Regions from separate parts of the Bradyrhizobium sp. BR 1433 genome, predicted to be linked through region 4. Evidence: predicted binding sites of a transcription regulator. Region 4 holds the regulator's gene; each other region holds the start of a gene.
What was found. The regulator PhoB, encoded in region 4, activates phosphate uptake and scavenging genes when phosphate is short. The targets are predictions, from matches to a motif close to TGTCATNNANCTGTCAT.
Positions count from the first base shown of each region.

Region 1: a site for PhoB is predicted at 3,670-3,686, ahead of ACSKB9_RS00610 (DUF47 domain-containing protein). Genes of this name have one in related genera too.
Region 2: a site for PhoB is predicted at 2,373-2,389, ahead of ACSKB9_RS07925 (Orn/Lys/Arg decarboxylase N-terminal domain-containing protein). Genes of this name have one in related genera too.
Region 3: a site for PhoB is predicted at 4,909-4,925, ahead of ppk2 (polyphosphate kinase 2). Genes of this name have one in related genera too.

Region 1 is NZ_JBPUGG010000001.1:116,935-124,652, reverse strand. Features, by position in the region: gene ACSKB9_RS00625 (peptide chain release factor 3) at 1-1,355, opposite strand, end outside; gene sugE (quaternary ammonium compound efflux SMR transporter SugE) at 1,509-1,823, shown strand; gene ACSKB9_RS00615 (anion permease) at 1,882-2,886, opposite strand; gene ACSKB9_RS00610 (DUF47 domain-containing protein) at 2,986-3,630, opposite strand; gene ACSKB9_RS00605 (branched-chain amino acid ABC transporter permease) at 3,776-4,744, opposite strand; gene ACSKB9_RS00600 (branched-chain amino acid ABC transporter permease) at 4,746-5,609, opposite strand; partial or broken gene ACSKB9_RS00595 (ABC transporter substrate-binding protein) at 5,674-6,902, opposite strand; gene ACSKB9_RS00590 (ABC transporter ATP-binding protein) at 6,943-7,686, opposite strand; gene ACSKB9_RS00585 (ABC transporter ATP-binding protein) at 7,679-7,718, opposite strand, start outside.
Region 2 is NZ_JBPUGG010000001.1:1,558,505-1,566,222, reverse strand. Features, by position in the region: gene ACSKB9_RS07925 (Orn/Lys/Arg decarboxylase N-terminal domain-containing protein) at 1-2,328, opposite strand, end outside; gene ACSKB9_RS07920 (DJ-1/PfpI family protein) at 2,435-3,586, opposite strand; gene ACSKB9_RS07915 (tetratricopeptide repeat protein) at 3,787-4,392, opposite strand; gene ACSKB9_RS07910 (ester cyclase) at 4,658-5,044, shown strand; gene ACSKB9_RS07905 (adenylate/guanylate cyclase domain-containing protein) at 5,073-6,806, opposite strand; gene ACSKB9_RS07900 (PAS domain-containing protein) at 6,936-7,490, opposite strand.
Region 3 is NZ_JBPUGG010000001.1:7,710,940-7,718,657, reverse strand. Features, by position in the region: partial or broken gene ACSKB9_RS37140 (transketolase) at 1-2,324, opposite strand, end outside; gene ACSKB9_RS37135 (Lrp/AsnC family transcriptional regulator) at 2,456-2,917, shown strand; gene ACSKB9_RS37130 (fumarylacetoacetate hydrolase family protein) at 3,660-4,832, opposite strand; gene ppk2 (polyphosphate kinase 2) at 5,080-5,943, shown strand; gene ACSKB9_RS37120 (DUF6294 family protein) at 6,096-6,518, shown strand; gene ACSKB9_RS37115 (transporter substrate-binding domain-containing protein) at 6,687-7,565, shown strand.
Region 4 is NZ_JBPUGG010000001.1:4,265,986-4,273,703, forward strand. Features, by position in the region: gene ACSKB9_RS20805 (Hsp33 family molecular chaperone) at 102-1,103, opposite strand; gene argF (ornithine carbamoyltransferase) at 1,309-2,241, opposite strand; gene ACSKB9_RS20815 (aspartate aminotransferase family protein) at 2,241-3,449, opposite strand; gene ACSKB9_RS20820 (GcrA family cell cycle regulator) at 3,937-4,449, shown strand; gene phoB (phosphate regulon transcriptional regulator PhoB) at 4,642-5,352, opposite strand; gene phoU (phosphate signaling complex protein PhoU) at 5,498-6,214, opposite strand; gene pstB (phosphate ABC transporter ATP-binding protein PstB) at 6,321-7,139, opposite strand; gene pstA (phosphate ABC transporter permease PstA) at 7,136-7,718, opposite strand, start outside.

The sequences.
Region 1 (7,718 bases), 4.1 Mb from region 4:
AGCTGCAGCGGGCCGACCACGCCGACCAGCGCCGGCGCGCCGTCGCGCGGGCGGAACACCTGCACGACGCCCTCCTCCGACATCTGCTGCAAGGCTTCCTTCAGCTTCTTCGCCTTCATCGCATCGGTCAGCCGGACGCGGCGGACGATCTCCGGCGCGAAGCTCGGTACGCCAACGAAGGTCAGATCCTCCCCCTCGGTCAGGGTGTCGCCGATCCTGAGCGTGCCATGGTTCGGAATGCCGACGACGTCGCCGGCAAAGGCCTCGTCGGCGACCGAGCGGTCCTGCGCGAAGAAGAACTGCGGGCTCGACAGGCTCATGTTCTTGCCGGTGCGTACCAGCTTGGCCTTCATGCCGCGGCTGAGCTTGCCCGAGCACAGCCGGGCGAAGGCGATGCGGTCGCGGTGGTTCGGATCCATGTTGGCCTGGATCTTGAACACGAACGCGCTCATGCGCGGCTCCGATGCCTCGACCTTGCGCAAATCCGAGTCCTGCGCGCGCGGGGCCGGCGCGAACTTGCCGAGGCCTTCCAGCAAATCGCCGACGCCGAAATTGCGCAGCGCGCTGCCGAAATAGACCGGCGTCAGGTGGCCCTCGCGGAACGCCGCGAGCTCGAACGGCTTGCAGGCTTCCGAGGCCAGCGCGAGCTCGTCCTTGACCTCGGCGACGTCGAGATTGGGATTGCGCTTGCCGAGATCGGCGATGTCGATCTGTTCGGTGGCGCCGGTCTTGGCGCCGCCGCCCTCGAGCAGCCGCACGCCGCCATTGACGACGTCATAGGTGCCGAGGAAGTCGCGGCCGCGGCCGACTGGCCAGGTCATCGGCGTGGTGTCGAGCGCCAGCGTCTTCTCGATCTCGTCCAGAAGCTCGAACGTGTCGCGGCTCTCGCGATCCATCTTGTTGATGAAGGTGATGATCGGGATGTCGCGCAGCCGGCACACCTCGAACAGCTTTCGCGTGCGCGCCTCGATGCCTTTCGCGGCGTCGATCACCATGACCGCGGAATCGACCGCGGTCAGCGTGCGATAGGTATCTTCCGAAAAGTCCTCGTGGCCCGGCGTGTCCAAGAGGTTGAACACGAGGTCGTTGAACTCGAAGGTCATCACCGAGGTGACGACCGAGATGCCGCGCTCGCGCTCGATCTTCATCCAGTCCGAGCGCGTGTTGCGCCGCTCACCCTTGGCCTTGACCTGGCCCGCGAGATTGATGGCGCCGCCGAACAGCAGCAGCTTTTCCGTCAGCGTGGTCTTGCCGGCGTCCGGGTGCGAGATGATCGCAAAGGTGCGCCGTCGCGCCACTTCCTCTGAAAGCGGCGAGCGGGACGGCGATTCGGCTGAAACTGAAATGTCGGACATGGCGGGGCATTTGGCAGGGAAAACGGGCGCAATCAAGGGCGTTTTGTCGCAATGCGGAACGGCCGTACCATCCCCATATAGGCACCGGAAGGACGACCTTCTCCTCACCATACCGTCAGCGGGGACGACCCTGCCTTATCTGGAGGGTTCGTGATGGCTTGGACCATTCTGTTCACCGCTGGCCTGCTCGAGATCGGCTGGGCGATCGGGCTGAAATATACTGAAGGTTTCTCGCGGCTGGTGCCGTCGGTGCTGACGCTGGCGGCGATGGCCGGCAGCGTGATCCTGCTCGGCCTCGCGCTGAAGACGCTGCCGATTGGAACCGCCTATGCGGTCTGGACCGGGATCGGCGCGGTCGGCACCGCGGCGCTCGGCATCATCCTGCTCGGTGAACCCGCGACCGCGATGCGGCTCGCCAGCATCGGGCTGATCGTCGCCGGCATCGTCGGGCTGAAGCTGGTCGGCTGATGACTTCCTTCGGACACGTTTTCTTGACGCGAACCGACTTCCACTTCGCTCGAAACCGCTACTTCAGAATCTGCACCGCCCAATAGCTCGCGGCTGCGACCGCGGCCGACGCCGGGATCGTGATCACCCAGGCGTAGACGATCGAGCTCGCCACATTCCAGCGCACGGCGGAGAGCCGCCGTGCCGCGCCGACACCGACGATGGCGCCGGTGATGGTGTGCGTGGTCGATACGGGAACCCCGAGATAGGTCGCGATGAACAGTGTCGCGGCGCCGCCGGTCTCGGCGCAGAAACCCTGCATCGGCGTCAGCTTGGTGATCCGCAGCCCCATGGTGCGGACGATCCGCCAGCCGCCCATCAAGGTGCCCAGCGCCATCGCGCTCTGGCAGGCCAGCACCACCCAGAACGGAATCTCGAAGGTCTCGCCGAGATGGCCCTGGGAATAGAGCAGCACGCCGATGATGCCCATGGTCTTCTGCGCGTCGTTGCCGCCATGGCCGAGCGAATACAGCGACGCCGAGGCGAATTGCAGGATGCGGAAGGCGCGATCGACCGCGAACGGCGTCGAGCGCACCGAGAGCCAGGACACGATCGCGACCAGCACCAGCGCCAGCAGGAAGCCGACCAGCGGCGACAGCACGATCGCGAGCAAGGTCTTGGTGAGCCCGCTCCACACCGCCGCCGAGATGCCCGCCTTCGCCATGCCGGCGCCGACCAGGCCGCCGATCAGCGCGTGCGAGCTCGACGACGGGATGCCCAGCGCCCAGGTGATTACGTTCCAGACGATCGCGCCGACCAGCGCGGCGAAGATCACGGTCGCGTCCACCACCGCCGGGTCGATGATCCCGGTGCCGATCGTGTTGGCGACGTGCAGGCCGAACACTGCGAAGGCGACGAAATTGAAGAAGGCCGCCCAGAACACCGCATATTGCGGCCGCAGCACGCGGGTCGAGACGATGGTCGCGATCGAGTTCGCGGCATCGTGCAGACCGTTCAGGAAGTCGAACAGCAGCGCGACCGCGATCAGGATGGTCAGAATCGGAAGACCCAGCGTGGCGTCCACTTGATGTCCCGCTCTATTGTGCTTTGTTGAGCATGATCGCCGCGCAAACGCTTCGCGTTTGTCGCAGGGAAAACCGCATCACACTTTTCCGGATCATGCTCAGACTTGCTCGATCACGATCGAGTTGATCTCATTGGCGACGTCGTCGAAACGGTCGGCCACCTTCTCGAGATGGTCGTAGATCTCCGCGCCGACGATGAAGTCCATCGTGTTGGCGTTGCGATGCTTCAGGAACAATTCCTTGAGCCCGATATCATGGAGATCGTCGACCCGGCCCTCGAGCTTGGTCAGCTCCTCGGTGATCTGGGTCAGCATCGAGACGTTCTGGCCGATGCCCTGCAGCAAGGGTAGCGCGCGGACCACCAGATTGGCGCATTCCACGATAAGCGTGCCGATCTCGCGCATCGGCGGCTCGAACTCGCGCACCTCGAACAGCATGACCGCCTTGGCGGTCGCCTGCATCTGGTCGACCGCGTCGTCCATCGAGGTGATCAGGTTCTTGATATCGCCGCGATCGAACGGGGTGATGAAGGTGCGGCGAACCGCGGTCAGGACCTCGCGGGTGACGCTATCGGCGTCGTTCTCGAACCGATTGACGCGCTGGCAAAAGACAGGAGTCTCCTCCCCGCCCTTCAGCATGTCCTGCAACGCCAATGCGCATTGCACGGAGGTCCGGGCGTGTCGGGCGAACAGGTCGAAAAACCGCTCTTCCTTGGGCAGGAAGGCGCGAAACCAGCGCAGCATGTCTCAGTTCCATCATTCCGGGACAGCCCTTTTAGCGACTGTCACAGAAGTGTCATAGAGCATCTGACTGGGAAAACACCTGAAACGACCGCCCGAACGGGCGGTCGTCCACCGCTATATCGGCCGAAAATCGCCGAAACCTGCCCTACAGCGACCGCCGCAACAGGTGGGCCAGCTCGCCGACCAGGCCGCGCCGGAACAGCAGCACGCAGGCCACGAAGATCACGCCCTGGATCACCGTCACCCACTGGCCGAAACCGGCGAGATATTGCTGCATGGCGATGATCACGAAGGCGCCGACCACCGGGCCGAAGATGGTGCCGAGACCGCCGACCAGCGTCATCAGCACGATTTCACCGGACATCGACCAGTGCACGTCGGTCAGCGAGGCATTCTGCGCCACGAACACCTTCAGCGAGCCGGCAAAGCCCGCCAGCGTGCCCGACAGGATGAAGGCGAGCAGCTTGTACTGGTCGGTCTTGTAGCCGAGCGAGATCGCACGCGGCTCGTTCTCGCGGATCGACTTCAGCACCTCGCCGAACGGCGAGTTGATGGTGCGGTAGATCAGCAGGAAACCGGCGAGGAAGCCGACCAGCACGACATAGTAAAGCACCAGCGGCTTCGAGAGATCGAAGATGCCGAGCAGGTGGCCTTGCGGAATGCCCTGGATGCCGTCTTCACCATGGGTGAACGGCGCCTGCAAATAGAGGAAGTAAAGCAGCTGCGACAGCGCCAGCGTGATCATCGAGAAATAGATGCCCTGCCGCTTGATCGAGATGTAGCCGGTGACCAGGCCGAGCAAGGCCGCGGCCGCGGTGCCGACCAGGATGCCGAGCTCCGGCGTCAGCCCCCACACCTTCAGCGCGTGGGCCGAGACGTAACCGGCGGTGCCGAGGAACATCGCGTGGCCGAATGACAGCAGGCCGCCATAGCCGATCAGGAGGTTGAAGGCGCAGGCGAGCAGCGCGAAGCACAGCGCCTGCATGACGAAGAACGGATAGATCCCCGTCCACGGCACGATCGCCAGCAGCAGCGCCATCGCGGCGAATACGATCATCTCGTCGCGCATCGCGCGCGGCGTGATCGGAAGTGTATCGTCGGTCAATGCTGACATATCAAGCCGCCCGTCCCGTCAGTCCCGTTGGCTTCACCAGCAACACCACCACCATCAGGACAAACACCACGGTGTTGGAGGCCTCGGGATAAAAATACTTGGTCAGTCCCTCGATCACGCCGAGCGCGAAGCCGGTGATGATCGAGCCCATGATCGAGCCCATGCCGCCGATCACGACCACCGCGAACACCACGATGATGAGATCGGCGCCCATCAGCGGGCGGACCTGGTTGATCGGCGCCGACAGCACGCCGGCAAGCGCGGCAAGACCGACGCCGAGCCCGTAGGTCAGCGTGATCATGCGCGGCACGTTGATGCCGAACGCGCGCACCAGCGTCGGATTCTCGGTCGCGGCGCGCAGGTAGGCGCCGAGCTGCGTTTTCTCGATCAGGAACCAGGTGGCAAGGCACACCACGAGCGAGAAGACGACGACCCAGCCGCGATAGATCGGCAGGAACATGAAGCCGAGATTGACGCCGCCCTTGAGCTGATCCGGGATCGAGTAAGGCAGGCCCGAGGAGCCGAAATAGTTCTGGAACACGCCCTGCACGATCAGCGCGATGCCGAAGGTCAGCAGCAATCCGTAGAGATGATCGAGGCCGGTCAGCCATTGCAGCATGGTCCGCTCGAGGATCATGCCGAAGATGCCGACCACGACGGGTGCGATGATCAGCGCCCACCAGTAATTGATGCCGCCCAGGTTGAGCAGGAAATACGCCACGAAGGCGCCCATCATGTAGAGCGCGCCATGCGCGAAATTGATGATGTTGAGCATGCCGAAGATGACGGCGAGCCCCAGACTGAGCAGCGCGTAGAACGAGCCGTTGATCAGTCCCACCAGAAGCTGTGCGTAGAGAGCCTGCATCGAATGAGCTTTCGCTAGATAGATGAAGCCCGCCGGCCACGCGCATGGCCGGCGGGCATGATCGTCACTTCTTCAGAAGCGCGCAGGCGCTCTTGTCGAGCGGCGTGAAGGCCTGGTTGCCCGGCACGGTGCCGACCAGCTTGTAGAAGTCCCACGGTCCCTTGGACTCCGAAGGCTTCTTCACTTCGAACAGGTAGGCGTCGTGGGTGACGCGGCCGTTGGGCTCGACCTCGCCCTTGCCGAACAGCGGATCGTCGGTCGGGATCGTCTTCATCTTCGCGACCACCTTGGCGCCGTCATGCGGATTGCCGCCGAGCGCTTCCAGCGCCTTGAAGTAATGCATGAGGCCCGCATAGACGCCGGCCTGCACCATGGTCGGGGCGCGCTGTTCTTCATCCGCTCCGAGAAGCGCTTGGAGAAGGCACGGGTCTTGTCGTTGAGGTCCCAGTAGAACGTCTCGGTGAAGTTGAGGCCCTGCGCGGTCTCGAGCCCGATCGCCTTGACGTCGGTGAGGAACAGCAGCAGCGCCGCGAGCTTCTGGCCCCCCTTGACGATGCCGAACTCGGCCGCCTGCTTGATCGAGTTGGTGGTGTCGCCGCCGGCATTGGCGAGACCAATGATCTTGGCCTTGGAAGCCTGAGCCTGCAGCAGGAAGGAGGAGAAGTCAGCGGTGTTGAGCGGATGCTTGACGCCGCCGACCACCTTGCCGCCATTGGCGGTGACGACGGCCGTGGTGTCGCGCTCGAGCGCGGCGCCGAACGCGTAATCCGCGGTGAGGAAGAACCAGGTATCCCTGCCCGCCTTCACCAGCGCCTGGCCGGTGGCGTGGGCGAGCATGTAGGTGTCGTAGGTCCAGTGCACGGTATTCGGCGAGCACTGCGCGTTGGTGAGATCCGAAGTCGCGGCGCCCGAATTGATGTAGACGCCGTTCTTTTCCTTGACGACGTTGTTGACCGCGAGCGCGACGCCGGAATTCGGCACGTCGACGATGGTGTCGACCTTGTCGACGTCGAACCACTGGCGGGCGATGGTGGTGCCGATATCGGGCTTGTTCTGGTGATCGCCGGAGATCAGGTCGATGGTCCAGCCCTTGGCCTTGAGGCCGGAGTCCTCGATCGCCATCTGCGCCGCCAGCGTCGAGCCGGGGCCGGCGAGATCGGCGTAGAGGCCGGACTGATCCGACAGCGCGCCGATCTTGACCGTCTTGTCGAGCTTTTCCTGGGCGGAGGCGACGCTTGCAGCGGACAGCACCATCGCGGTGCCGAGCAAGAGCGCCGAAATCTTGTTCTTCATGTCGTATTCCCTCGTCCTAAATTTTCTGGTTCTGGCGATATCAGACGCCGAGATAGGTATGGAGCTTGTCCATGTTGGCCGACAGCTCCGAATTCGCGAAGCCGTCGATCACCTTGCCGTGCTCGACAATGTAGTAGCGGTCCGCAACGGTCGAGGCGAAACGGAAATTCTGCTCGACCAACAGGATCGTGAATCCCTGCGACTTCAGGCGCGCAATGGTGTGCCCGATCTGCTGGATGATGACCGGCGCCAACCCTTCGGTCGGCTCGTCCAGCATCAGGAAGCGCGCGCCGGTGCGCAGGATGCGCGCGATCGCCAGCATCTGCTGCTCGCCGCCCGAGAGCTTGGTGCCCTGGCTGGTGAGGCGCTCCTTCAGGTTGGGAAACAGCGTGAAGATCTGGTCCAGCGGCAGACCGCCCGGCCGCACCACCGGCGGTAGCAGCAAATTCTCGCGCACATCGAGGCTGGCGAAAATGCCGCGCTCCTCGGGACAGAATGCGATGCCGAGCCGCGCAATCCTGTCCGAGGTGGCGCGGATGATTTCCTGATTGTCGAAGCGGATCGAGCCCGAGCGCTTGCCGATCACGCCCATCACCGACTTCAACGTGGTGGTCTTGCCGGCGCCGTTGCGGCCGAGCAGCGTCACCACCTCGCCGGCCTTCACGTTGAAATTGATGCCGTGAAGGATGTGGGATTCGCCGTACCAGGCCTGCAGATCCTTCACCGTCAGCACATCGGCTCCGGCCGCAGCCACGGGCTTCTCCGCCAGTTTTGCCTCAGCCATGACCCGCTCCCAGATAGGCTTCCTTCACGCGC
Region 2 (7,718 bases), 2.7 Mb from region 4:
GACACGGCCGGAGTCGTCGATCTCCTTGTAGATGCCCTGGACCTCGACCTCGAAGCCCGGGAACGCATTGAAGCTCGCCTCGAACATCTTCAGGTAATCGATCATCGGCTTGCTGCGTTCCGACAGCCGCTCGCCGGGCACGATGGTGGCGATGCCGGGCGGGTAGACCACGAATGGCGTCGCGGCGACGCGGCCGAAGATCTGGTCGATCGGCAGATAGTCGACATCGTTGCGGATGAGATATTGTGCGGCCTGGCGCGGCGACATCGCGATCTCGGGCAGGTGCTCGGGCAGGAATTGCCTGGCCTGCAGCGTGCTGACGCCGCCGTCGCGGAAGAAGCGGTGCATGTCGCCGCAGAGGTCGCGCAGCCGCACCCCGCTATAGCGTTGCGGGCGGCGGCGGAAGAATTCGGGGATGACGTCCTCGATCAGCGCGTTGTCGTCGTGCAGCTTCTTGAAGGCGACGAGCCCCGACACCAGTGTGCCGGCCTTGCTGGCCTCGACGCCGGGCGTCAGCAGGAAAAGCAGGGAGTTGAGGTCGTTCTTCTCGGCGACGATCTGGTTCTCGCGCAGATACTGCGCCACCACCGGTGCGGGGATGCCGTGATCGGCATAGGCGCCGGTGGCGTGATCGAAGCCCGGCGTCAGCAATGTGAGCTTGTTCGGATCGGTCATGGCAAAGCCGGCCGTCAGCTCGGGGAAGCCGTGCCAGGTCTCGCCGGGATTGAGCTGCCAGTAGGACGGGTTGGTCGCGAGCTGGTCGGTCGAGATCGCCTCCCAGGCGACATTGTGCACGCCGTTCTCGCGCGCGACGTCGGGGATCATGACGCGATCCGGCACGAACGGCTCGAAGAACCAGCGCCGCTCGGCCCGCGTCTCCTTCTCCTCGAACTCGCGCTTCACGGCGCGGATCTTCTTGCGCAGCTCGATGCCGAGCCGGATCGTGTCGTCCCACAACACTTCGCCGGAGCGGCCCTTCATCATCTGCGCGCCGACATCGAGCGAGGCGAACAGCGGGTAGAACGGCGACGTCGAGGCGTGCTGCATGAAGCTTTCGTTGAAGCGGCGGTGCTCGACCCGGCGCTTCTGGCCCTTGATGTGGCGGTCGCGGATGTGGATCTGCGAGGCCTGCGAAAAGCTCGCGAGCTGCTTGTGGGTCGATTGGGTCGCGATGATGCCGGGCGCCTCGGTGCCGAGATCGGACAGTCCCATGGCGAAGCGGCCGGCATAGATCGGGTGGAATTTCATGAAGCCGGCCCAGGCCTCGTCGAACAGGATGTAGTCGCAGAGATGGCCGATCCGCTTCAGGATCATCTCGGCCGAGTGGATGGTGCCGTCATAGGTGCACTGCTCGACCACGGCGACGCGGAACGGACGCTCCTTCTTCCAGGCGTTCTCGTCCTTCACCAGCGGGTGCTTGCGGATGTGGTCGCGCAGCGTGCCCTCGTCGAGCAGGTCCCAGCGCATCGGCCCGATCAGGCCCCAGGCGTTGCGCACCGTCGGCACGTAGACCGGGATGCCGCCGCCGATCAGCAGCGCGCCGTGATGCGCGGCCTTGTGGTTGTTGCGGTCGAACAGCACGAGGTCGCCGTCGGTAACCAGCGAGCCGAGCGCGACCTTGTTGGAGGTCGAGGTGCCGTTGAGCACGAAATAGGTCTTCTCGGCGCCGAAGATCCGCGCCGCCTCCTTCTGCGCCCGCAGCGCCGGTCCCTCATGGGTGAGGAGGTCGCCGAGGTCGAGCACGGAATTGTCGAGGTCGTCGCGGAACACGGCTTCGCCGAGATGTTCGACGAACACCCGTCCGATCGGGCTGCGGCTATAGAAGACGCCGCCATTATGGCCCGGGCAGGTCCAGAGCTGGTTGCCTTCCTCGGCATAATCAACCAGTGCGCCGAAGAACGGCGTCTTCAAATTCTCGGCATATTGCTTCAGCCTGGAGATCAGGTTCTTGGCGATGAAGGGCGGGGTTTCCTCGGACAGGAACACATAGCCGTCGATGAAATCGAGCACCTCGACCGGCAGGTCCTCGAACCGCTTGCGGCGGATCAACAGGATGATCGGGAAGTCGAGGCCGCGCCGGCGCATCAGGTTGATCAGCGCCGCGGTCTTGCCTTCAAGGCCCTTCTTGCCCCAATCGACCACCATGCAGCCGATCGCCGCATCGGTCTGCACCGCGATCTCGGCATCTTCCAGCTTGCGGGCACGAACCACCTCGAAGCCGGAGCGCTCGATCTCGGCGATGATCTGGTTGAAGCGGATGCCCTCGAGGTCGTCGGCCTCGAACACTGGCGCTGCGAACAGGAAGTTGAAGCGTTTGAAATAGTCCATGCGTGTCCCCGAACTGGTCCGGCGCTGACGTGTCGGCACAATTCATGACAGGCAGATGACAATGGGGCGGATGGAGGATCGAATACGTTGTTGGGGACGCAATCCCTCACTGCACGACGTCAGCCCGTGGATATTCGAGTTGCATGGCGACGAAGTCCGCCGTATCACGGCCATAGCGTGTTTCGATCCCGGCAAGCGCCCGGTCGAGCGCCTGCGCGGGTGGCGCGGTGCCGACCGCGGGCAGCAGACGATCCGCGGACCAATCCGGCGCCACGACCTGCGGATAGACGCGCAGGCCGTTGCGGGTCGTCACGACGTCGTCGGTCGCGGCGAACGTCACGGCATGCGAACGGTAGGTGCGCGACCAACTGTCGGCGACCAGCGCCAGCGAGACCTCGTCGACGCCGGGGGCCAGCGCGAGGCCGAGCTGTTCCCGGTTCCAGAACGCCAGCGTGTTCCGGAGGGCGGTCAGCGCGAAAGGACGCGTGAACTTGAAGGCGTTGCTGTCATGTCGCGCGTCCCAGCCGGGCAGGCCGATCTCGCGCGCGACGGCCTCGGCCTTGTCGCGGCCGGCGATCGCCTCGATCAGGGTCAGCGACATCGGCATCGAGGCCGAAATCCCGGTCGTCGTCGCGACGCCGCGATCGACCACGATGCGGCGGTCGGCGACGTATTGGATGGCGGGATGTTTGCTGCGCCAGTTCTTCAGGTAGAACCAGTGCGTGGTGGCGCGCCTGCCGTCGAGCAGGCCGGTCGAGGCGAGCACCTTGGCGCCGGCGCAGACGGCGACGATCACAGCGCCTTTCTCCGCCTGCTGCCGGATCCATTGCATGACTGCCGGATCGTCGTCGCGGCTCATCGCCGGTACGATGACGTAGTCCGCGCCGTCCGGATGTGCGGTGTCGAATGCGGCGATGGTCGCATCAGGCTCGACTTTCAGCACCGGGAACAGCGCGACCGGACCGGGTCCCGTCGCCAGCGTGACGACATCGGCGACATCGGCGCGCTTGAGGATGCCGTAGGGCATCAGATAGTCGGTGGTCTCGGTCATGTCGTTGATGCCGAGCATCACGATCAGCGGGCGCGACCGCTTCGGCGGCTTCAGCTCAGCGACCATCGCGTCGTGCTCTTGCGTCGCGATCGGCGGCGGAACGCGGAACGCCGATGCGGCGGGCAGGGTGAAGAGCCAGATGCCGCCGATGATTGGAACCAGCGCGGCAACGGCGATGCCGCTCCACGCGAGAAGCCGCCAGGTCATGATGATCGATCTCAACGTATCCGCGTGCGTCGCCCGGCACGCAAGCTACTCGCCGGCCACGTCAACCAAAACGGCGAAATTCCCGCAAAAAAGGACACGCGAACAACGCGGCTCACAGGCATCGCCCGGACGAGCGACAGCGACATCCGGGGCGGTCCTTCCCCGCATGTCGCTCCGCTCATGCGGGCTACGCGACGTGCTCAGTAGACGAGGTTTGTACCCGGCGGCTTTTCCAGTGCCGCCGCCAGCGTCCGATACTCATCGCAGTCGGTGCCACATATCTCGGCGATCCGCTGCAGATGATACTGCGCCTGGTCGCGGTTTCCCTGTTCGATCTGCCACAGGCCGTAGTAGTTCCACGTCAGGACGTGGTTCGGATCGGCCTTGAGCGCACGTTCGTACCAGACCTGCGATTGCTTGTAGTCGCCGAGCTTGCGATAGGAGTAGCCGATCAGGTTCGCAACGTTCGGCTGATCATCGCGGCCGAGTGCGTGCAACTGATCGATCGCGGCGGTGTAGTCGTTGCGTTCGTAGATTGTCGCATAGGCTGCGCGATAGCCGTCGCGGAACGCCGGGTCTTCGAAGCCGGACTGCTTGACGGGCTTCTTGATCTTGTGCGTGGTCTTTCTGTCCTTTTGCTGGGGATAGGACGGCGCGGGAGTGCCGTAGCTCGACCCGTATGGGTCGCCACCACCACCACCACCACCACCGCCGCCGCCTCCGCCAGCCGCGATGGCGGTCTGCGATGGGAACAGAATGATCGGCGCTGTCAGGAATGCCGCAAGCATCATCGGTGACTTGATCATGTACGCCTCCCGATTTGACAAGGACAGTTATTGACCTGAAGCACTAACTCCCGATCGCGGGAGACATTCCGCGCGTTTTGAGAAATTGTTTGCCGAAGCGGCAATCGCACTGTCTCTTCGGGACGTCGCGCTTTCACGTGCACGCCGGCAGAGTGTTTTGTTCGCACCATCGGACATCGGACATCGGAGTCGAAACTAACATCGGTGTTAGAATCACACGCAAATGCTCAATGGCCATCTGGACCCGCGGCAAGGAGGACGATCGATGATGAAAACGGACCTCGCCGAGATCTACCGGAACTACATTGCCTGTTTGAATCGCCAGGACTGGCCGCAACTCGGTCAGTTCGTTGACGAGGATGTGTGCCACAACGGCCGGCGGCTCGGGTTATCCGGCTATCGCGCGATGCTGGAAGGGGACTTTCGCGACATCCCGGACCTTCGCTTCAACATCGTTCTGCTGGTGTCGGATGGGTCCCATGTCGCGAGCCGGCTGGCGTTCGACTGTTCGCCGAACGGCACATTCCTCGGTCTCGGCGTCAACGGCAAGCGCGTCTCCTTCGCCGAGAACGTGTTCTATGAATTCCGCGACGGGAAGATCGTGCAGGTCTGGTCGGTGATCGACAAGGCTGCGATCGAGGCCCAGCTGTAGCGGCGGAGCCTGGATGAGCGTGGCGTCGCTATTTCCGCTCCGGATGCCAGGCGCCGTCCCAATCGGCCGCCGGCGGATCTTGCATGAAGGCTGCGACGCGCGCCTTCATGGCGATCGACGGGCCGTCGCCGGGCGCCGCCGCCAGCGCCGCGGCGAAGGCTTGCTCGGCGTCATCCCAGCGGCGCTCGCGATAGGCGGCGAGACCGTCCGCGTAACGCTGCCGCAACTCGGTCTGCGCCGGCGTCAGTTCGTCCTTCTTGCCGAGGATTTCGAACACCGCGACCGGCTGGGTCTGCCCCATCACGACGAGGCGGTCGATCTCGCGCAGCTCGATGGTTGCGGCGCAGGCCGCGGCGGTGGCCTCCGAGATCAGGCTGCGGCTGCCGTAGAACTTGTTGGCGCCTTCCAGCCGCGAGGCGAGGTTCACGGTGTCGCCGAGCACGGTGTAGCTCATCATGAACTCGGAGCCGATGCTGCCGACCAGGGCCTCGCCGGTGGCGATCCCGATCCGGATGTCGCAATCGGCCGGGATCACGCGCACGCCGAGCAGTTCGGGCAGATCCTTGCGCAGCTGGTTGACCTGGCCGATCATGTCGATGGCGGCAAGCGCGGCCAGATGGGTCTGCTCGGCCTCCTCGACGAAGGGCGCACCCCAATAGGCCATGATGGCGTCGCCGATATATTTGTCGATGATGCCGCGATGCGCATGGACCGGCGCCGACATCGTCGACAGGTAGAGGTTCATGATCTTGACGAGGCCGCTCGGCGTCACGCCCTCGCTCAGGCTGGTGAAGCCCTTCATGTCGCAGAACATCACCGTCATGACGCGGCGCTGTCCTTCGGTCGCGGCGATCGCCGGCTGTTCGAGCAGGCCCTCTGCAATTCGCGGATTGATGTAACGGCCAAACGTCTCGCGGATGCGCTGGTTGTGGCGCAGCGTCTCGATCATGCGGTTGAAGGCGGCCGACAGCTGGCCGATCTCGTCCTGGGTCGTGATGGTGATGGCTCCGTCGAGGCGGCCGGCCTCGACCTCGCGGGTACTTTCGAGCAGGCGCATCACGGGACGCGTGATGCCGCTGCCGACCAGCATCGCGAACACGAAGCCGAGGATCGCGGCAATGGCGGTCACGACGCCGGAGATGATGATCGCCCGCTGCTGGGCACTCATCACCTTCGCGGCGGCCGAAGCGACCTGCGCCAGCATGTCGGCACGGATGCCCTCGATCCTGGTGTTGAAGTCGTCGCGCAGGGCGTTGGCGCGGAGCGTGGTCGCTTTCGCCGCCGCAAAGTCCTTGGCGTCGATTTGCTCGAGCAGCGTCTTGTTCTCCGCGTTCAGGCGCATCAAGAGGTCGTTGACGGCATTGTCGATGCGGTCATCGAGGCGTCCGAGCGCGGCGTTGTCGGATGGCGTCGAAGGATCGGCGATGATCGCATCGATCAGCACGCGCGCGGCGTCGGCCTCGCGCTTGATCAGCGGCTCGATCTCGTCGAAGGCCTTGCGTGCGCTTTCGTAGCCTGAGTCTTCGCCCGGCGCCTGCATCTTCGCCATCATCATCCGGCGCATGGCGAGCGACCGCTCCAGCGCGCGGATGTTGACGCGGGCGAGGTGGCCATAGGCGGGGATGTAGCGGTTGGTGAGCTCGTCGAGGAGATGGCCGACCTGGCCCGCCATCACCATCGACAGCAGCGACGTGATCACCGCGAGGATGATGAGTCCCGCGGCAATGCCGACGATCTTCTGCCTGATCGAATTCCGAAACATGCCCAGCCCGGCCGCAGCTGCAATGAGCGGGTCCACCCCGCCGTGACGGCCAGACAGCTAATAGAGTTCCGCGGGGCGGGGTGCAAGCGACCGGCGCCTGCCATCCCGTCCCAAGGCGGGCGCCGGCGGCTAGCGCAGGCCTTCGTAGACCATCAGGCCGCGCGCGATGGCGAGCTTGCGCAGGGTCCGCGGCACGAACCGCTCCTGGGGATGCAGGTAGCGCCACGAGGTCAGCACCAGGTCGTGCAGCCGGCCGATGTCGTCCTCGAACGGGGCGAGCAGGCCGGTGAGGCTCGCCGGCATATGGACGCGGCTCGTGAAGGGCAGCAGCAGCAGTTCGAGATGCGCCTTGGCGCCGCTCTCGGTCGTGGCGGTGATGCCGGCGATGGCCGGCAGGGTCTCTTCGACGACGCAGGTGATGATGTCTTCGATCTCGCCGCGGCTCGCGCTGGTGAACAGGGCGGAAAAGCTCCGGTTCTTGAGGTCGCAGCCGAGCAGGGCGGAGGTGCGGGTGCCGGCCACGCGGAACGGAAAGCGGGTCTCGCCGTCATAGGACAGCACGAAGATGTCGGACAGCAGTTCGCGTACCGCGGACGGCTCGAACTCACTCCGGTCAGGTGCACGTGCGGTGCCGCGCTTCGCATTCCAATATGCGAAGAACTCGCGGCTCGAGCTGTGTTTCATCTAAACCTTGCCCGGCACCTGTCTCGGCGGGACACATCTGTCCCGGTTTTGCTCAGGCGCCTTCCCTTCTCTGTTGTGCAGGGAAGGCTGTGCAGCGTCCATGCCGTGGCCGCGCTTTGGGCGGCTTATCGGCAGCTTTGTGTTGTTAACGTAAATTTAACTATGTCCTTGGCCCCCGCGGAACCAGTGGGTAGGGTCCGCGCGTTCCCGTTCGCGCCGGCTGCCCCA
Region 3 (7,718 bases), 3.4 Mb from region 4:
GACGCTTTCCGCCGCGTCGATGATGGCATTGGCGTCGATGCCGTAGTGGCGGTAGAGGTCGCCGATCGTGCCGGTCTGGCCGAAATGCCCGACACCGAGCGCCTCGACGCGGTGGCCACGCACGCTGCCGAGCCAGCCGAGCGTTGCCGGATGGCCGTCGATCACGGTCACAATGCCGCAGTCGCGGCCGAGCGGCGCCAGCATGCGCTCGATATAACTCAAATGCTGCGCGCCGCGGCGGTCGCGGCGCAAATTCCGCGCGGCGGACCAACCCGCATAGAGCCGGTCGGCGGAGGTGACCGCCAGCAGACCGACGTCGCGGTGGCTCTCGCCGATCAGGCCGACCGCCTCGATCGCCTCCGGCGCGACGGTGCCGGTATACGCAATGACGATGTCGCAGTTCGGGCCCGGCTTGCGCATCCAGTAGGCGCCGTCGGTGATGTCGCGCTGCAGGTCCGGGGTCATGATCCGTTGCGGCTGCTCCAGCGTCCGGGTCGAGAGTCGCAAGTAAACCGAACCACCCTCGGCGCCCTCCCGCTGCATGTGGCCGAACCCCCAGCCCATGATCACGGCAAGTTCATCGACGAAGGCCGGATCGAACGAGGCGAGCCCGTCCTGCCCGATCCCGATCAAGGGCGTCTTGATCGACTGATGCGCGCCGCCTTCCGGCGCCAGCGAGATGCCCGACGGCGTCGCAGCCACCATGAAGCGGGCATCCTGGTAGCAGGCGTAGTTCAGCGCATCGAGACCGCGTTCGATGAAGGGATCGTACAGCGTGCCGACCGGCAACAGCCGCGCGCCGTTGATCTGGTGCGACAGGCCGAGCGCCGACAGCATGATGAACAAATTCATCTCGGCGATGCCGAGCTCGAGATGCTGTCCCTTCGGCGAATATTCCCAGGTGTAGGCCGACGGGATCTTCTCCTGCCGGAACAGGTCGTGGTTCTCCGCCTTCGCGAACAGGCCGCGGCGGTTGACCCAGGCGCCGAGATTGGTCGACACGGTGACATCGGGCGATGCGGTGACGATGCGCGAGGCGAGTTCGCTATCGCCGCGCGCCAGCTCGTGCAGCACGAGACCAAAACCCTGTTGCGTAGACATCTGCGCCGAGGCCTTGAAGGCAAGCCGTTCCGGCACATCGACTTCAGGCGCCGACAGGCGGCGGCGCCCCTCGCGGTTGAACGACGCCTCGGCGAGGAAGGCCTCGAGCCTCGCAGGCTCCTGCGACAGGCCCTCGAACTTGTCCCATTCATGACCGGGGCGGATGTTCTGCGCGGCGCGCCACTTCTCCATCTGGGCCACCGTCATCAGGCCGGCGTGGTTGTCCTTGTGGCCCTGCATCGGCAGGCCGACACCCTTGATGGTATAGGCGATGAAGCAGACCGGCCGATCATGGTCGATCGCCTCGAAGGCCTCGATCATGCTCGCCATATCGTGGCCGCCGAGGTTCGACATCAGCGCCAGCAACTCGTCATCGCTGCGGCGCTCGATCAGCGCCGACACCTCGCCCTGGTCGCCGATGTCGTCGCGCAGATGCTTGCGGAACGCGGCGCCGCCCTGGAAGCAGAGCGCGGCGTACATCTGGTTCGGGCAGTTGTCGATCCAGCGCCGCAGCGCCTCGCCGCCGGGCTCGGCGAACGCCTCGAGCATCAGCTTGCCGTACTTCACGATCACCACGTCCCAGCCGAAGTTGCGGAACATGGTCTCGAACTTGGCCCACAGCCCCTCGCGCACCACGGCGTCGAGCGACTGCCTGTTGTAGTCGACCACCCACCATGTGTTGCGCAGGCCGTGCTTCCAGCCTTCGAGCAGCGCCTCGAAGATGTTGCCTCGTCCATCTCGGCGTCGCCGACCAGCGCGATCATGCGGCCCTCCGGCCGGTCCTGCAGCCAGCCATGCGCCTTGACGTAGTCCTGCACCAGCGAGGCGAACAATGTCTGCGCGACGCCGAGGCCGACCGAGCCGGTCGAGAAGTCGACGTCGTCGCTGTCCTTGGTGCGCGAGGGGTAGGACTGCGCGCCCTTGTAGCCGCGAAAATTCTCCAGCTTGTCGCGGGTCTGGTGGCCGAACAGATACTGGATGGCGTGGAACACCGGGCTCGCATGCGGCTTCACCGCGACGCGGTCCTGCGGGCGCAACACCGAGAAATAAAGCGCCGACATGATGTTGGCGAGCGAGGCCGACGAGGCCTGGTGGCCGCCGACCTTCAACCCGTCGGTAGAGGGCCGCACATGGTTGGCGTGATGGATGGTCCACGACGACAGCCACAGCACCTTGCGGGCCAGGGCGGACAGCATGTCGAGGCGTTCAGGCGCGATTCCCATGGCAATGCTCCGGGCGATATGCCGGAATGTTACTGCCGCAGGCGGCGGCGAAAATCTCAATTCCACGCGACAGCACAGGAAAAATTGGGATAAATTCCCACGATCCGACTTCAACTGACGAGTTCATCCCAATGCCTGCCCTCGATGCCATCGACCGCAAGATCCTGAGTCTGCTCCAGACCGACAGCCGCATGACCATGCAGGAACTCGCCGACAAGGTCGGGCTGTCGGTGTCGCCCTGCCACCGCCGGGTCAAGCTGCTCGAGGAGCGCGGCGTGATCTCTCGCTACATCGCAACCGTCGACCAGAAGTCGATCGGGCTGCACGTCTCCGTCTTCATCTCGATCAAGCTGGCGCGGCAGAAGGAGGAAGACCTCAACCGCTTCGCGCGCGCGATCTCGAAATGGGACGAGGTGCTCGAATGCTATCTGATGACCGGCAACCGCGACTATCTGCTGCGCGTCGTCGCCGCCGACCTTTCCTCCTATGAGGCATTCCTGAAGAACAAGCTGACCCGGCTCGACGGCATCGCCTCGATCGAGTCGAGCTTTGCGCTGAGCCAGGTGAAGTATTCGACGGCGTTGCCGGTGTGAGGGCGTTGGTTGGTCACTCGAATGACGCCAACCCCACAGTGTCGTCCCGGCGAAGGCCGGGACCCATACGCCGCAGCAGTTGTTGTGAGAGGGACTCGTCGTTGCAGCATCGCTTAACAATTTGCATTTGGGGTTATGGGTTCCCTGCTTTCGCAGGGACGGCACTGAGTGTGTGAATCGTCCGAGCTTTGCATCTCGTTCCGTTTTGCAAAAGAGGCTTGCGCCGTCGGGCAACTCAGTGATTGGCGCTGGCGCCCTGCCCGGCTGGACGGCCTCGCCGCGACAACCAGGCTACGGCGCGATCCATATCCCAATCACGATGATGGCCAGTGAGACGGCAATGACCAGCATATCGGTGGTGAGCCAATCCGGCATTCCGTTTGATGGCTGCTCGCTCATGTCCGCGACTCCTTCTGTTCGCGTCGAGCCAACATGCTGGAGCGGACCGGCGCGAACGAGGATGAACTGGTTCACATAAAGCTAGGAAAAAGCGGCAAATTCCGCGTGGTTTAGCGCGCTCAAGTTGCGCCACACGGTCGATCTGCCGCGCAGGTTTCTGAACATGTTCGACAACGCCGACGCTTCGGCACAGTCACCATCGTCGTCGTTCAACGCGCTGCGAGAGGCGGCTGAACGTCGCCGGATTGTCGGCGCAACTCGGCGCCGACCTGCCGCCACGCGACAGGCCGCACACGGCCGACGAAGTGGCCGAGGTAGTGGACTCGCCGCCCCGTCCTGATCCTCACAGCACCTTGCGCTGTGCGAGGTTCTTCATCAGCGCACCGACGCCGAAGGTCCAGGGCTCGCATTCGTCGCTATTGCGCATCCGGTTGACCAGCTTGCCGAGCTGTGGTGCGGCGATGGTCACGATGTCGTCGCGCTTGTGGGTAAAGCCCTCGCCCTTGGCATCGCGATCCTTGACCGGCGCGAACATCGTGCCGAGGAACAGCGCAAATCCATCAGGATATTGATGCACGGGGCCGATGGTCTGGGCGACCAGATCGGTCGGGTCGCGGCTGATCTTGCTGATCGAGGAATGGCCCTCGAGCACGAAGCCGTCCGCGCCAGTCACGGTCAGGCCGACATCCATCTTCCTGACATCGTCGAGCGAGAAGGTCTGGTCGAACAGCCGGAGCAGCGGACCGATCGCGCAGGACGCGTTGTTGTCCTTGGCCTTCGACAGCAACAGCGCCGAGCGCCCCTCGAAGTCGCGCAGATTGACGTCGTTGCCGAGCGCGGCGCCGACGATCTTGCCGGCGGCGGAGACAACAAGCACGACCTCCGGCTCCGGATTATTCCAGGTCGACTTCGGATGCAGCCCGGCATCCATGCCTGATCCGACCGAGGACAGCGTCGGCGCCTTGGTGAACACTTCGGCGTCGGGACCGATGCCGACCTCGAGATACTGGCTCCAGGCATTCTGATCGATCAGCACCTGCTTCAGTTTCATCGCCTGCTCGGAGCCGGGCTTCAGCTTGGAGAGATCGTCGCCGACCAGGCGCACCACCTCCTTGCGGATCGCGTCCGCCGAGGACGGATTGCCGCGTGCCCGCTCCTCGATCACGCGCTCCAGCATCGAGATCGCGAAGGTGACGCCGGCGGCCTTCAGCACCTGGAGATCGACCGGCGCCAGCAGGTGCGGCCTGGCCTTGTCGCGGCCGTCGGGCGGGGTGTTGGCGAGGATCGCCTCGAAATCGCCGATCCGCTCGCCGCGCGTGGCGCGCAGCGCGGCCGCGGGATCGCTTTCCTCGCAGAGCGCGCTCACCGTCGGGAACCGCGCCGTGACATCGAACACACCGTCTGCCCGCACCGCGACGACGGCCGGCCCGCCGGCCTGCGGCAACCAGACCCGCCCGACCAGCGTGCCGGCGGTGCCGTCCTCCGGCAGGACGTCTTTTGGCGTGAGCGAAATCATCGGCACATCTCCCTTTTTGGTTTTGTCGGCTTGTTAGCACAGTCCGCCCGGCGGCGTGAAACAGCGGTCACGGCATTGTCATAGAGGGGTAACATCGCCCGTCAATGCTGCCGTCCGATCCATCTAACACACTGAAAGACGGACCTTCATGACGACCTCCGCCCTCACCGACGAAGCCTCCCGGGATGAAGCCTTGCGGGACGAAGCCTTGCGGGACGAAGCCTTGCGCGCCCGCATCCATCAGGAGATGGCCGACAGCCTCGACGAGGAACTCGAGCTCGAGCTCGACGACATGAGGCTCGACGAGCTCGACCATGACGGCGCCGCCGGCAGGCCGTCGATCGACCGCAAGTTCTATTTCCGCGAATTGCTGCGGCTGCAGGGCGAGCTGGTCAAGCTGCAGGACTGGGTGCAGCACGAGAAGAAGAAGGTCGTCGTGCTGTTCGAGGGCCGCGATTCCGCCGGCAAGGGCGGCGTGATCAAGCGCATCACCCAGCGGCTCAACCCGCGGGTGTGCCGGATCGCGGCGCTGCCGGCGCCGAACGAGCGCGAGCGCACGCAATGGTACTTCCAGCGCTATGTCTCGCATCTGCCGGCCGGCGGCGAGATCGTGCTGTTCGACCGCAGCTGGTACAACCGCGCCGGCGTCGAGAAGGTGATGGGGTTCTGCAGCGACGAGCAGTATGAGGAATTCTTCAACTCGGTGCCGGAATTCGAGCGCATGCTGATCCGCTCCGGCACCGTCCTCCTGAAATACTGGTTCTCGATCACCGACGAGGAACAGGCGTTCCGCTTCTCGATGCGGATCCAGGATCCGCTGAAGCAGTGGAAGCTGAGCCCGATGGACGTCGAGGCGCGGACCCGCTGGGAGCTCTACACCAAGGCCAAGGAAACGATGCTGGAACGCACGCACCTGCAGGACTCGCCGTGGTGGATCGTCGATGCAGTCGACAAGAAGCGCGCGCGGCTCAACTGCATCTCGCATCTCTTGAGCCAGATCCCCTATCAGGCGGTCACCCACCAGCCGGTGGTGCTGCCGCCGCGGGTGCGCAACCCGGACTACCACCGCGGCCCGATCCCGCAGGAGATGTACGTGCCGGGACGATATTGATTCTGGGCGCGCGCACGCTCTGTCCTCCCCGCTTACGGGGGAGGATCACTAAATCGCGATTGTAGATTGTGAGGCAGCTCACTGGTCCTTTTGCGCCCTCCCTTTAAACCAGAGGTTGCTCGCAATTCGCGGGCTAGAAGGAGGCGTACGCTATGTTGAAAGAACATCTTGAAAGCAAAAGCTCGGCGACCGACCAGCCAGAAAGCTATAAGGGTGTTGCGACACATGCTATCCAAACCCTTGACCTCAGTTGGAGCGCGCCTATTCGTTACGGCGATTGCAAGCTGTCCGGCTTCTTGAACGGCACCCTGAACAACGGCCCCACTCTCAGGCTTCGTTCTGACGGAACAGCAGAATTGCTGGCAAAATTTTTCTCGACCGACGACGGTGATGTTTGGGTTATCGATCGTCTCGTTCTTTTGGACATTCACGGGACGGTGCTTTTTCAGTTTCCACACCTTTCAAGCCCAGAAACCCAGACAGACAACCAAGTGCTCGATTGGGTAGCCGAACTGAGCTTCCCCGCCGTTTTCTTTTCTTCGGTCACAGGGGCGAACATGACCTATCGTTGCTAACCCCTAAGGGCGCGGTTCGCGGCTTATTCGACCTCCCCCCACAAGCGGGAGGGGTGAAGTCCGGCACGTAGGCGACCGCGCCCTCGCCTACCAATGGTGCAGGCGCGCACCCTTGCTGGCACCGGATACCGACGCTAGGCTTCCCCGATCTGGTGCAGGGAGGCCCGCTTGACTCAATCCGACGACATCAAAATCTCCGAAGATCGCCGCGACGCGCTGCGCTATGCGCTCGGAATCGGCAGCGGCGCGGCGCTCGCGGCCGCGATGGCAACGCCGGCCTCGGCGCAGACGCCAGCCGACAACACGCTGGATCGCATCCGGGCCAACAAGGTGCTGCGGATCGCGGTGCTGCCGGGCGAGCTGCCCTATTTCAACAAGGACCTCGCCTCGGGCACCTGGTCCGGCTTCTCGATCGAGATGGCCAACGACCTGGCCAAACTGCTCGACGTCAAGCTGGAGTATGTCGAGTCGACCTACGGCAATTCAATCCTTGATCTGCAGGCCAACAAGATCGACCTCGGCTTCGCGCTCAACCCGACGCCGCAGCGCGCGCTGGTGGTCGATTTCACCAATCTGGTGTTCCCGCATCCGTTCGGCGCGATGCTGAGGAAGGGGCTGGAAGCCAAGACCTGGGCCGACATCAACAAGCCCGAGGTCAAGATCGCGGTCGACGTCGGCTCGGCCAACGAGGCGGTGGCGCGCCGCTTTGCGCCGAACGCCACCATCAAGTCGCTGAAGTCGCGCGACGAGGTGATGCTGGAAATGTCGTCGGGTCGCGTCGATTGCGTGGTCAACGCGCTGGTGCTCGGGCTGACCGCGATCGCCAAGAACCCGAACCTCGGCACCTACAAGATCCTGGCCTCGCCATCGGTGACGATCGCGAGCGGCACGGCGGTACGGCGCGAAGCCGACAAGCGCTGGCGCGATTTTCTCTCGGTGTGGATCGACTACAACCGCGGCATCGGCCAGATGCGCGAATGGTTCGTCAAGGGCCTCGGCCTTGCCGGCGTCAAGCCCGAGGATGTACCGGTGGAGTTGAGTATCTGAGGCGATTGCCGAGACGGCAGTGATCTCCCTCTCCCGCTTGCGGGGAGGGCCGGGGTGGGGGTGTCGCCACAAGCGACACCCTATGTATGGAGAGAGCCCCCACCCGGATCGCATCTAACGATGCGATCCGACCTCCCCCGCAAGCGGGAGAGG
Region 4 (7,718 bases):
TAGCCCGGATGGAGCGAAGCGCAATCCGGGGCAGATGCATCCGCGGTTGGAGCGGCCCCGGATTTCGCTGCGCTTCATCCGGGCTACGATGACGAACGCGTCTACTCCACGCCGGCTTCCTGCGGCGTGAATTCATACACCGACGAGCAGAACTCGCAGGTCACGACGACCTTGCCGTCCTTGACCATCTCGGCGCGGTCGTTCGGCGCAAAGCTCTTCAGCATCGACGACACCGCATCGCGCGAGCAGGAGCACTGCGCGCGCAGCGTTTGCGGGTTGAAGACGCGAACGCCGCGTTCGTGGAACAGGCGATAGAGCAGCCGCTCGCCGGACAGATCGGGATCGATCAGCTCGACGTCCTCGACGGTCGAGATCAACGACTGGCCCTCGACCCAGGCGTCATCGTCCGGCACGCTATGCGTGCCCGTGCCTTCCGGCGCATCGCCGGGATGCAGATCGGCCTGCTTGGCGCGCTCGGGCGCCTTGGGCAGGAATTGCAGCAGGATGCCGCCGGCGCGCCAGCGCAGCTTGCCGCCTTCGCCGCCGCGCATCTCCTCGCCGACCGCAAGCCGCACCCGGGTCGGGATCTGCTCCGAGCGCAGGAAATATTCGTGGGCCGCCTCTTCCAGGCCGCCGCCGTCGAGCGCGACCAGTCCCTGGTAGCGGCTGGTGTTCGAGCCCTGATCGATGGTCATCGCAAGGTGGCCCTTGCCGAGCAGCTCGCCCGAGCTCTGGCCGTTCTTCAGGCGCGATGCGTCGTAGCGCGCATAGGCGCGCAGCCGGTCGGGCGCCTGGAAATCGACGATCAGGAGCGAGACCGGACCTTCGGTCCGGGTCTGCAGGATGAAGCGCCCCTCGAACTTGACCGACGAGCCGAGCAGTGTGGTCAGCACGATCGCCTCGCCGAGCAGCTTGCCGACCGCGGGCGGATAATCGTGCTTGTGCAGGATCTCGTCGAGCGCGGGGCCGAGCCGGGTCAGCCGGCCGCGCAGGTCCAGCGCGCCGACCTCGAAGGCCAGCACGGCATCGTCGACCGGAACCGCTGACGGCGCGCGAACCGGCGCCTCGGGCGTGATTTTGATGTCGGGGGATTGTGAAACCATGGCGCTCTATCTGGGATCTCGGACCATGAAATAAAGGGGTTCACTAACGCGGATGGTTCCGTCGTCCCTGCGAAAGCAGGGACCCATAACCACCGATGTGAGTTGCTTGCATCAAGCTGGTGCCCCAGCCTTCGCAACAATTGACAGCGGTGGTTATGGGTCCCGGGTCGCGCTTCGCTTGCCCGGGACGACAACGCATACTGATCTACGACGACGCGACCGCGTCGAAACACCAGGCCAGAATGCCTTTCTGCGCATGCAGGCGGTTTTCCGCCTCGTCGAACACCACGGATTGCGGCCCGTCGATCACCTCGTCGGTGACCTCCTCGCCGCGATGCGCGGGCAGGCAGTGCATGAACAGTGCGTCCGGCTTGGCGAGCGACATCAGCTTGGCATTGACCTGATAGGGCCGCAGCACGTTGTGGCGGTGCTCGCCCTCCTTGTCGCCCATCGACACCCAGGTGTCGGTGACGACGCAGTCGGCGCCGCGCACGGCGGCTTCCGGATCGGCGCCGAGCATGATCGGCGCGCCGGTCGCCTTGATCCAGTCGCGCATCGGCTTCTTCGGCGAGAGCTCCGGCGGGGTCGCGACATTGAGCTGGAACTTGAACCGCTCGGCGGCATGCGCCCAGGAGGCCAGCACGTTGTTGTCGTCGCCGGTCCAGGCCACGGTCTTGCCCTCGATCGAGCCGCGGTTTTCCTCATAGGTCATGAGGTCGGCCATCACCTGGCAGGGATGCGAACGCCGGGTCAGGCCGTTGATGACGGGAACGGTGGCGTGAGCAGCGAGTTCGAGCAGCGCGTCATGGTTGAGGATGCGGATCATGATCGCATCGACATAGCGCGACAGCACGCGCGCGGTGTCCGCGATGGTCTCGCCGCGGCCGAGCTGCATCTCGGCGCCGGTCAGCATGATGGATTCACCGCCGAGCTGGCGCATGCCGACGTCGAACGACACCCTTGTGCGGGTCGACGGGCGCTCGAAGATCATCGCCAGCGTCTTGCCTTCGAGCGGCTTCCTGCCCTTCTCATGCGCCTTCAGCTTCGCCTTCATGGCGGCTCCGGCGGACAGCATGTTGCGCAGTTCGCCGAGCGGCAGCTCGTTGATATCGAGAAAGTGACGGACCGGCTTGCTCATTATCCAGCCGCCTTCTTCGGCTGCGCCGCCGACAATGTCGCGCAGGCGCGCTCGAGCGCGGTGATCGACTGGTCGATCTCGGCCTCGGTCACGATCAGCGGCGCCAGGAACCGCACCACATTGTCGCCGGCGCCGACGGTGAGCAGCTTCTCGCTGCGCAGCGCGGCGATCAGGTCGCCCGACGGCACCACGGCCTTGACGCCGATCAACAGCCCCTCGCCGCGCACCTCCGACAGCACGCCGGGATAGCGGTCGACGACGGAGGCGAGCTTCTGCTTGAGCAGCAGCGACATCTTCTGCACATGCTCGAAGAAGCCGGGTTTCAGCATGACGTCGAGCACGGCATTGGCGGCGGCGACCGCGAGCGGATTGCCACCGAAGGTCGAGCCGTGTGAGCCGGGCGCCATGCCGGCAGCAGCCTGCGCGGTCGCCAGCACCGCGCCGATCGGGAAGCCGCCGCCGAGCGCCTTGGCCAGCGACATCACATCCGGCGTGACGCCGGTGCGCTTGTAGGCGAACAGCTCGCCGGTGCGGCCCATGCCGGTCTGCACCTCGTCGAAAGCGAGCAGCAGGCCATGCTCGTCGCACAGCGCGCGCAGCGCCTTGAAGAACGCCTGCGGCGCCGAGCGCACGCCGCCCTCGCCCTGCACCGGCTCGATCAGGATGCCGGCGGTGTGCGGGCCGATCGCCTTCTTCACCGCCTCGATGTCGCCATGCGGCACCTGGTCGAAACCGTCCATCGGCGGGCCGAAGCCCTCGAGATATTTCGCCGAGCCGGTCGCCGCCAGCGTGCCCAGCGTGCGGCCGTGGAAGGCGCCCTCGAAGGTGATGATGCGGTAGCGCTCGCCATGGCCCTTGGAGAAGTGATAATGGCGGACCAGCTTGATCACGCCCTCCATCGCCTCGGCGCCGGAATTGCAGAAGAACACGAAGTCGGCAAAGCTCTGCTCGCACAGCCGCGCGGCAAGCACCTCGCCGTCCGGGCTCTTGAACAGGTTCGACATGTGCCAGAGCTTGGTCGCCTGTTCCTGCAGCGCCTTGACGAGATACGGATGCGCGTGCCCGAGCGCGTTGACCGCGACGCCCGAGGTGAAATCGAGATAGCGGTCGCCGTTGGTTGCGATCAGCCAGGCGCCCTCACCGCGCTCGAAACCGAGATCGACCCTGGCGAAGACGGGGAGCAGATGCGACGTGGCAGCGTTGGTCATGGCGATCACTGACGGCTTTTGAGCCGACAATTGCCGCGCGCCTTGACGCCAGCGCAGCAACGGCCAGCTTCGGAAAACAAAACGGCCGCCTTTGCGGGCGGCACGTGGCGGGCATTGTATGCTGCGGTCGGTAAGTGTCAATCGCCACGAAGTGGCCTTCCTGCAATGCGAAACGAGCGCAATCCGGGGCATTCCGGTGCGGTGGAAAAGCCTCATCGCAACGCTTAACTGTGTGGGAACATGTGGACGCACGGCCGCGGACTCTTGCGCCAGAGTCACGCCATATTGTAGCGTTTGGCCTGTCGGGTACGACATCTCGTGCGGCGGTACTGGACCCTCTAAGTAGCCTTTGTGTCTCGCGTAAACGTTCGGGCGCAACACCGTGCCCGGCGAGGGCTAAGGGATTCTGGCCGCAGGGATATTTGTCCAGATTGGCTCGCAGCGCCGCTCCAATGCTTGGCCGGCGCTACGCGAAGGGAAGAATGCGATGACTGTATTGACCTGGTCCGACGATCGCGTCGAGCAGCTGAAGAAGCTCTGGGAGTCCGGCCTGTCGGCCAGCCAGATCGCGGCGGAACTTGGCAATGTGACGCGAAACGCCGTGATCGGCAAAGTGCATCGGCTCGGCCTCTCCGGCCGCGCCAAGGCACCCTCCACGGCCGCGCCGCGGCAGCGCAAGGCCCGCCCCGCCCAGCACATGATGCGGGTGGCGCGCCCGGTCTCGCGCGGCAACACCGCGCTGGCGCACGCCTTCGAGGCCGAGATGGAGCCCGATCCGATCTCCTACGACAATGTGGTGCCGATGAGCCAGCGGCTGTCGCTGCTCGAGCTCAACGAGGCCACCTGTCACTGGCCGGTCGGCGATCCCTCGAGCCCGGAATTCTTCTTCTGCGGCGGCAAAGCGCTCGGCGGCCTGCCCTATTGCGCGCATCACTCGCGCGTCGCCTACCAGCCCGCCGCTGATCGCCGCCGGCCGTCGGCGAAACCGCAGATCAAGTGAGCACTCGGGAAAACGACGGAAGACCTCAAAAACAAATCCCCGCGAAAGCGGGGATTTTTTTGTGGCCTCCACCGTCATTGCGAGGAGCGTTAGCGACGAAGCAATCCATCGTTCCGCGTTTGCGGTGAAATGGATTGCTTCGCTACGCTCGCAATGACGACGCTGGATGGGCCGGGGCTAAGCCAACGCCCGTTACGGCTGCGGCTCGGCCTTGGCAAAGCGGTCGTCGAGCGCGTAGCCGGCGCCGCGCACGGTGCGGATCGGATCCTGCTCGCGGCCCGGATTGAGCAGCTTGCGCAGGCGGCCGATATGCACGTCGACGGTGCGCTCGTCGATGTAGATGTCGCGGCCCCAGACGCTGTCGAGCAGTTGCTCGCGGCTGAACACGCGGCCGGGATGCTCGAGGAAGAATTCGAGCAGGCGATACTCGGTCGGCCCGAGATCGATGGGACGGCCCGAGCGCGCCACGCGGCGCTTCTCGCGGTCGAGCTCGATGTCGCCATAGGTCAGCACGGTCGCAAGCCGCTCCGGGCTGGCCCGGCGCAAGAGGCCTTTCACCCGCGCCAGCAACTCCGGCACCGAGAACGGCTTGACGATGTAATCGTCGGCGCCGGTGGCAAGCCCGCGCACGCGCTCGCTTTCCTCGCCGCGCGCGGTCAGCATGATGATCGGAAGCTGCTTGGTCTCGGGCCGCGCCCGCAGGCGGCGGCACAACTCGATGCCGGACAGGCCCGGCAACATCCAGTCGAGCACCACGAGGTCGGGAACGCGCTCCTTCAGCCTTGTATCCGCATCGTCGCCGCGCCCCACCGTCTCGACATCGTAGCCTTCCGCATCGAGATTGTAGCGCAACAGCGTCGTCAGCGCTTCCTCGTCTTCGACTACCAGAATGCGTGCGCTCATCGGTCTAAGTTCTTTCTCTGTGGTGATCCGTTGCCCAGACGCAAACCGAAACGCTTACTTCCTCGAGCATAGTCCCCGCGGAAACGAGTTGTCGCGAGGATCATCCAGTTTCGCTCTTGCCGGTTCCGCGCTTGCCGATCATGCCTCAGTTGCCCGGCACCGTGGTGGCAAAAGTGGTCATGTCGCCCTTCGGGCGCTTGTCGGTGATCTGCTGGCCCTCGATCATGTAGAACACGGTCTCGGCGATATTGGTGGCGTGATCGCCGATCCGCTCGATGTTCTTGGCGCAGAACATCAGATGGATGCAGAACGAGATGTTGCGCGGATCTTCCATCATGTAGGTGAGCAGTTCGCGGAACAGCGAGGTGCAGATCGCATCGACCTCCTCGTCGCCCTTCCAGACGTTCATCGCCGCCGGCAGGTCGTGCGCGGCATAGGCGTCGAGCACCGACTTGACCTGCGACAGCACGAGGTCGGTCATGTGCTCGAGGCCGCGGATCAGCTTCAGCGGCTGGAAATCGCTCTCCAACGCCGCGACGCGCTTGCCCATGTTCTTGGCGAGGTCGCCGATCCGCTCGAGGTCGGTGGCGACGCGCATCGCGCTAACGATCTCACGCAGGTCGATCGCCATCGGCTGGCGGCGGGCGATCGTCAGCACCGCGCGCTCTTCGATGTTGCGCTGCAGATTGTCGATCTCGATGTCGGCGGCGACCACGCGCTTGCCGAGCGCGACGTCGCGACGGATCAGCGCGTCGACCGACTCGGTAATCATCCGTTCGACCAGGCCGCCCATCTCGGCGACCAGGCGGGTCAACTCCTGCAGGTCGCTGTCGAATGCCTTGGCGGTATGTTCAGAAGCCATCGCTTGTCTCCCTCAACCATGATCCCGGGGATCATGGTATCGTGTCGTGAATTTTAGCATGACCTGATCGGAAAACCGGTTTCCACTTTTCCGGATCATGCGCCGGTCAACCGAACCGGCCGGTGATGTAGTCCTGGGTGCGCCGATCGCTCGGTGAGGTGAAGATCTTGTTGGTGTCGTCGAACTCGATCAGCTCGCCGAGATACATGAAGGCGGTCTTGTCGGAGACGCGCGCCGCCTGCTGCATGTTATGGGTGACGATCGCGATCGTGTAGTCCTCGGAGAGCTCCTGGATCAGCTCCTCGACCTTGGCGGTCGAGATCGGGTCGAGCGCCGAGCACGGCTCGTCGAACAGGATCACCTCGGGGCGCACCGCCACGGTGCGCGCGATGCACAGGCGCTGCTGCTGGCCGCCGGAGAGCGACAGGCCGGAGGCGTTCAGCTTGTCCTTGACCTCGTTCCAAAGCGCGCCGCCGCGCAACGCCTTCTCGACCCGGTCGTCCATCTCGGACTTCGAGATCTTCTCGTAGAGGCGGATGCCGAAGGCGATGTTCTCGTAGATCGTCATCGGGAACGGCGTCGGCTTCTGGAACACCATGCCGACGCGCGCGCGCAACAAGTTGAGGTCGAGCTTGGGGTCGAGAATGTTGGTCTGGTCCAGCATCAGCTGGCCGACCGCGCGCTGGCCCGGATACAGGTCATACATCCGGTTGAAGATGCGCAGCAGGGTCGACTTGCCGCAGCCGGACGGGCCGATGAACGCCGTGACGCGGTTGGTGCCGAGCGTCAGGTTGATGTTCTTCAGCGCGTGGTGCTCGCCGTAATAGAAGTTGAGATTGCGCACCGTGACTTTCGGCGGCGCTTCCGGCAGCGGAACCTGCGGAACGTGGCCTGCGGCAGTCGTGGAGACGGAAAGCTCGGTCATTTTGCGGCCCTTTCGGCACCAAGGATACGCGCGCCGATATTCAACGCGAGCACGGTGAATGTGATGAGCAGCGCACCGCTCCACGCCAGCTCCTTCCAGTAGGCGTAGGGGCTCTGCACGAAGTTGTTGATGGTCACCGGCAGGTTGGCCATCGTCTTGGTCAGATCCAGGCTGAAGAACTGGTTCGACAGCGCGGTGAACAGCAGCGGCGCGGTCTCGCCGGCGACGCGGGCGGTCGCCAGCAGCACGCCGGTGATCAGACCCGATCGCGCAGCACGATAAGCGATCCGCTTGATCACCAGCGAACGCGGCAGGCCGAGCGCGGAGGCGGCCTCGCGCAGCGGATTGGGCACCAAGAGCAGCATGTCCTCGGTGGTGCGCAGCACGACCGGGATCACGATCACCGCGAGCGCGAGGCTGCCTGCGATCGCCGAGAAGCCGCGCATCGGCACCACCACCGCACCATAGATGAACAGGCCGATGATGATCGAGGGCGCGCTGAGCAGGATGTTGTTGATGAAGCGGATCACCGAGGTCAGCTTGTCGTGCTTGCCGTATTCGGCGAGGTAGGTGCCGGCG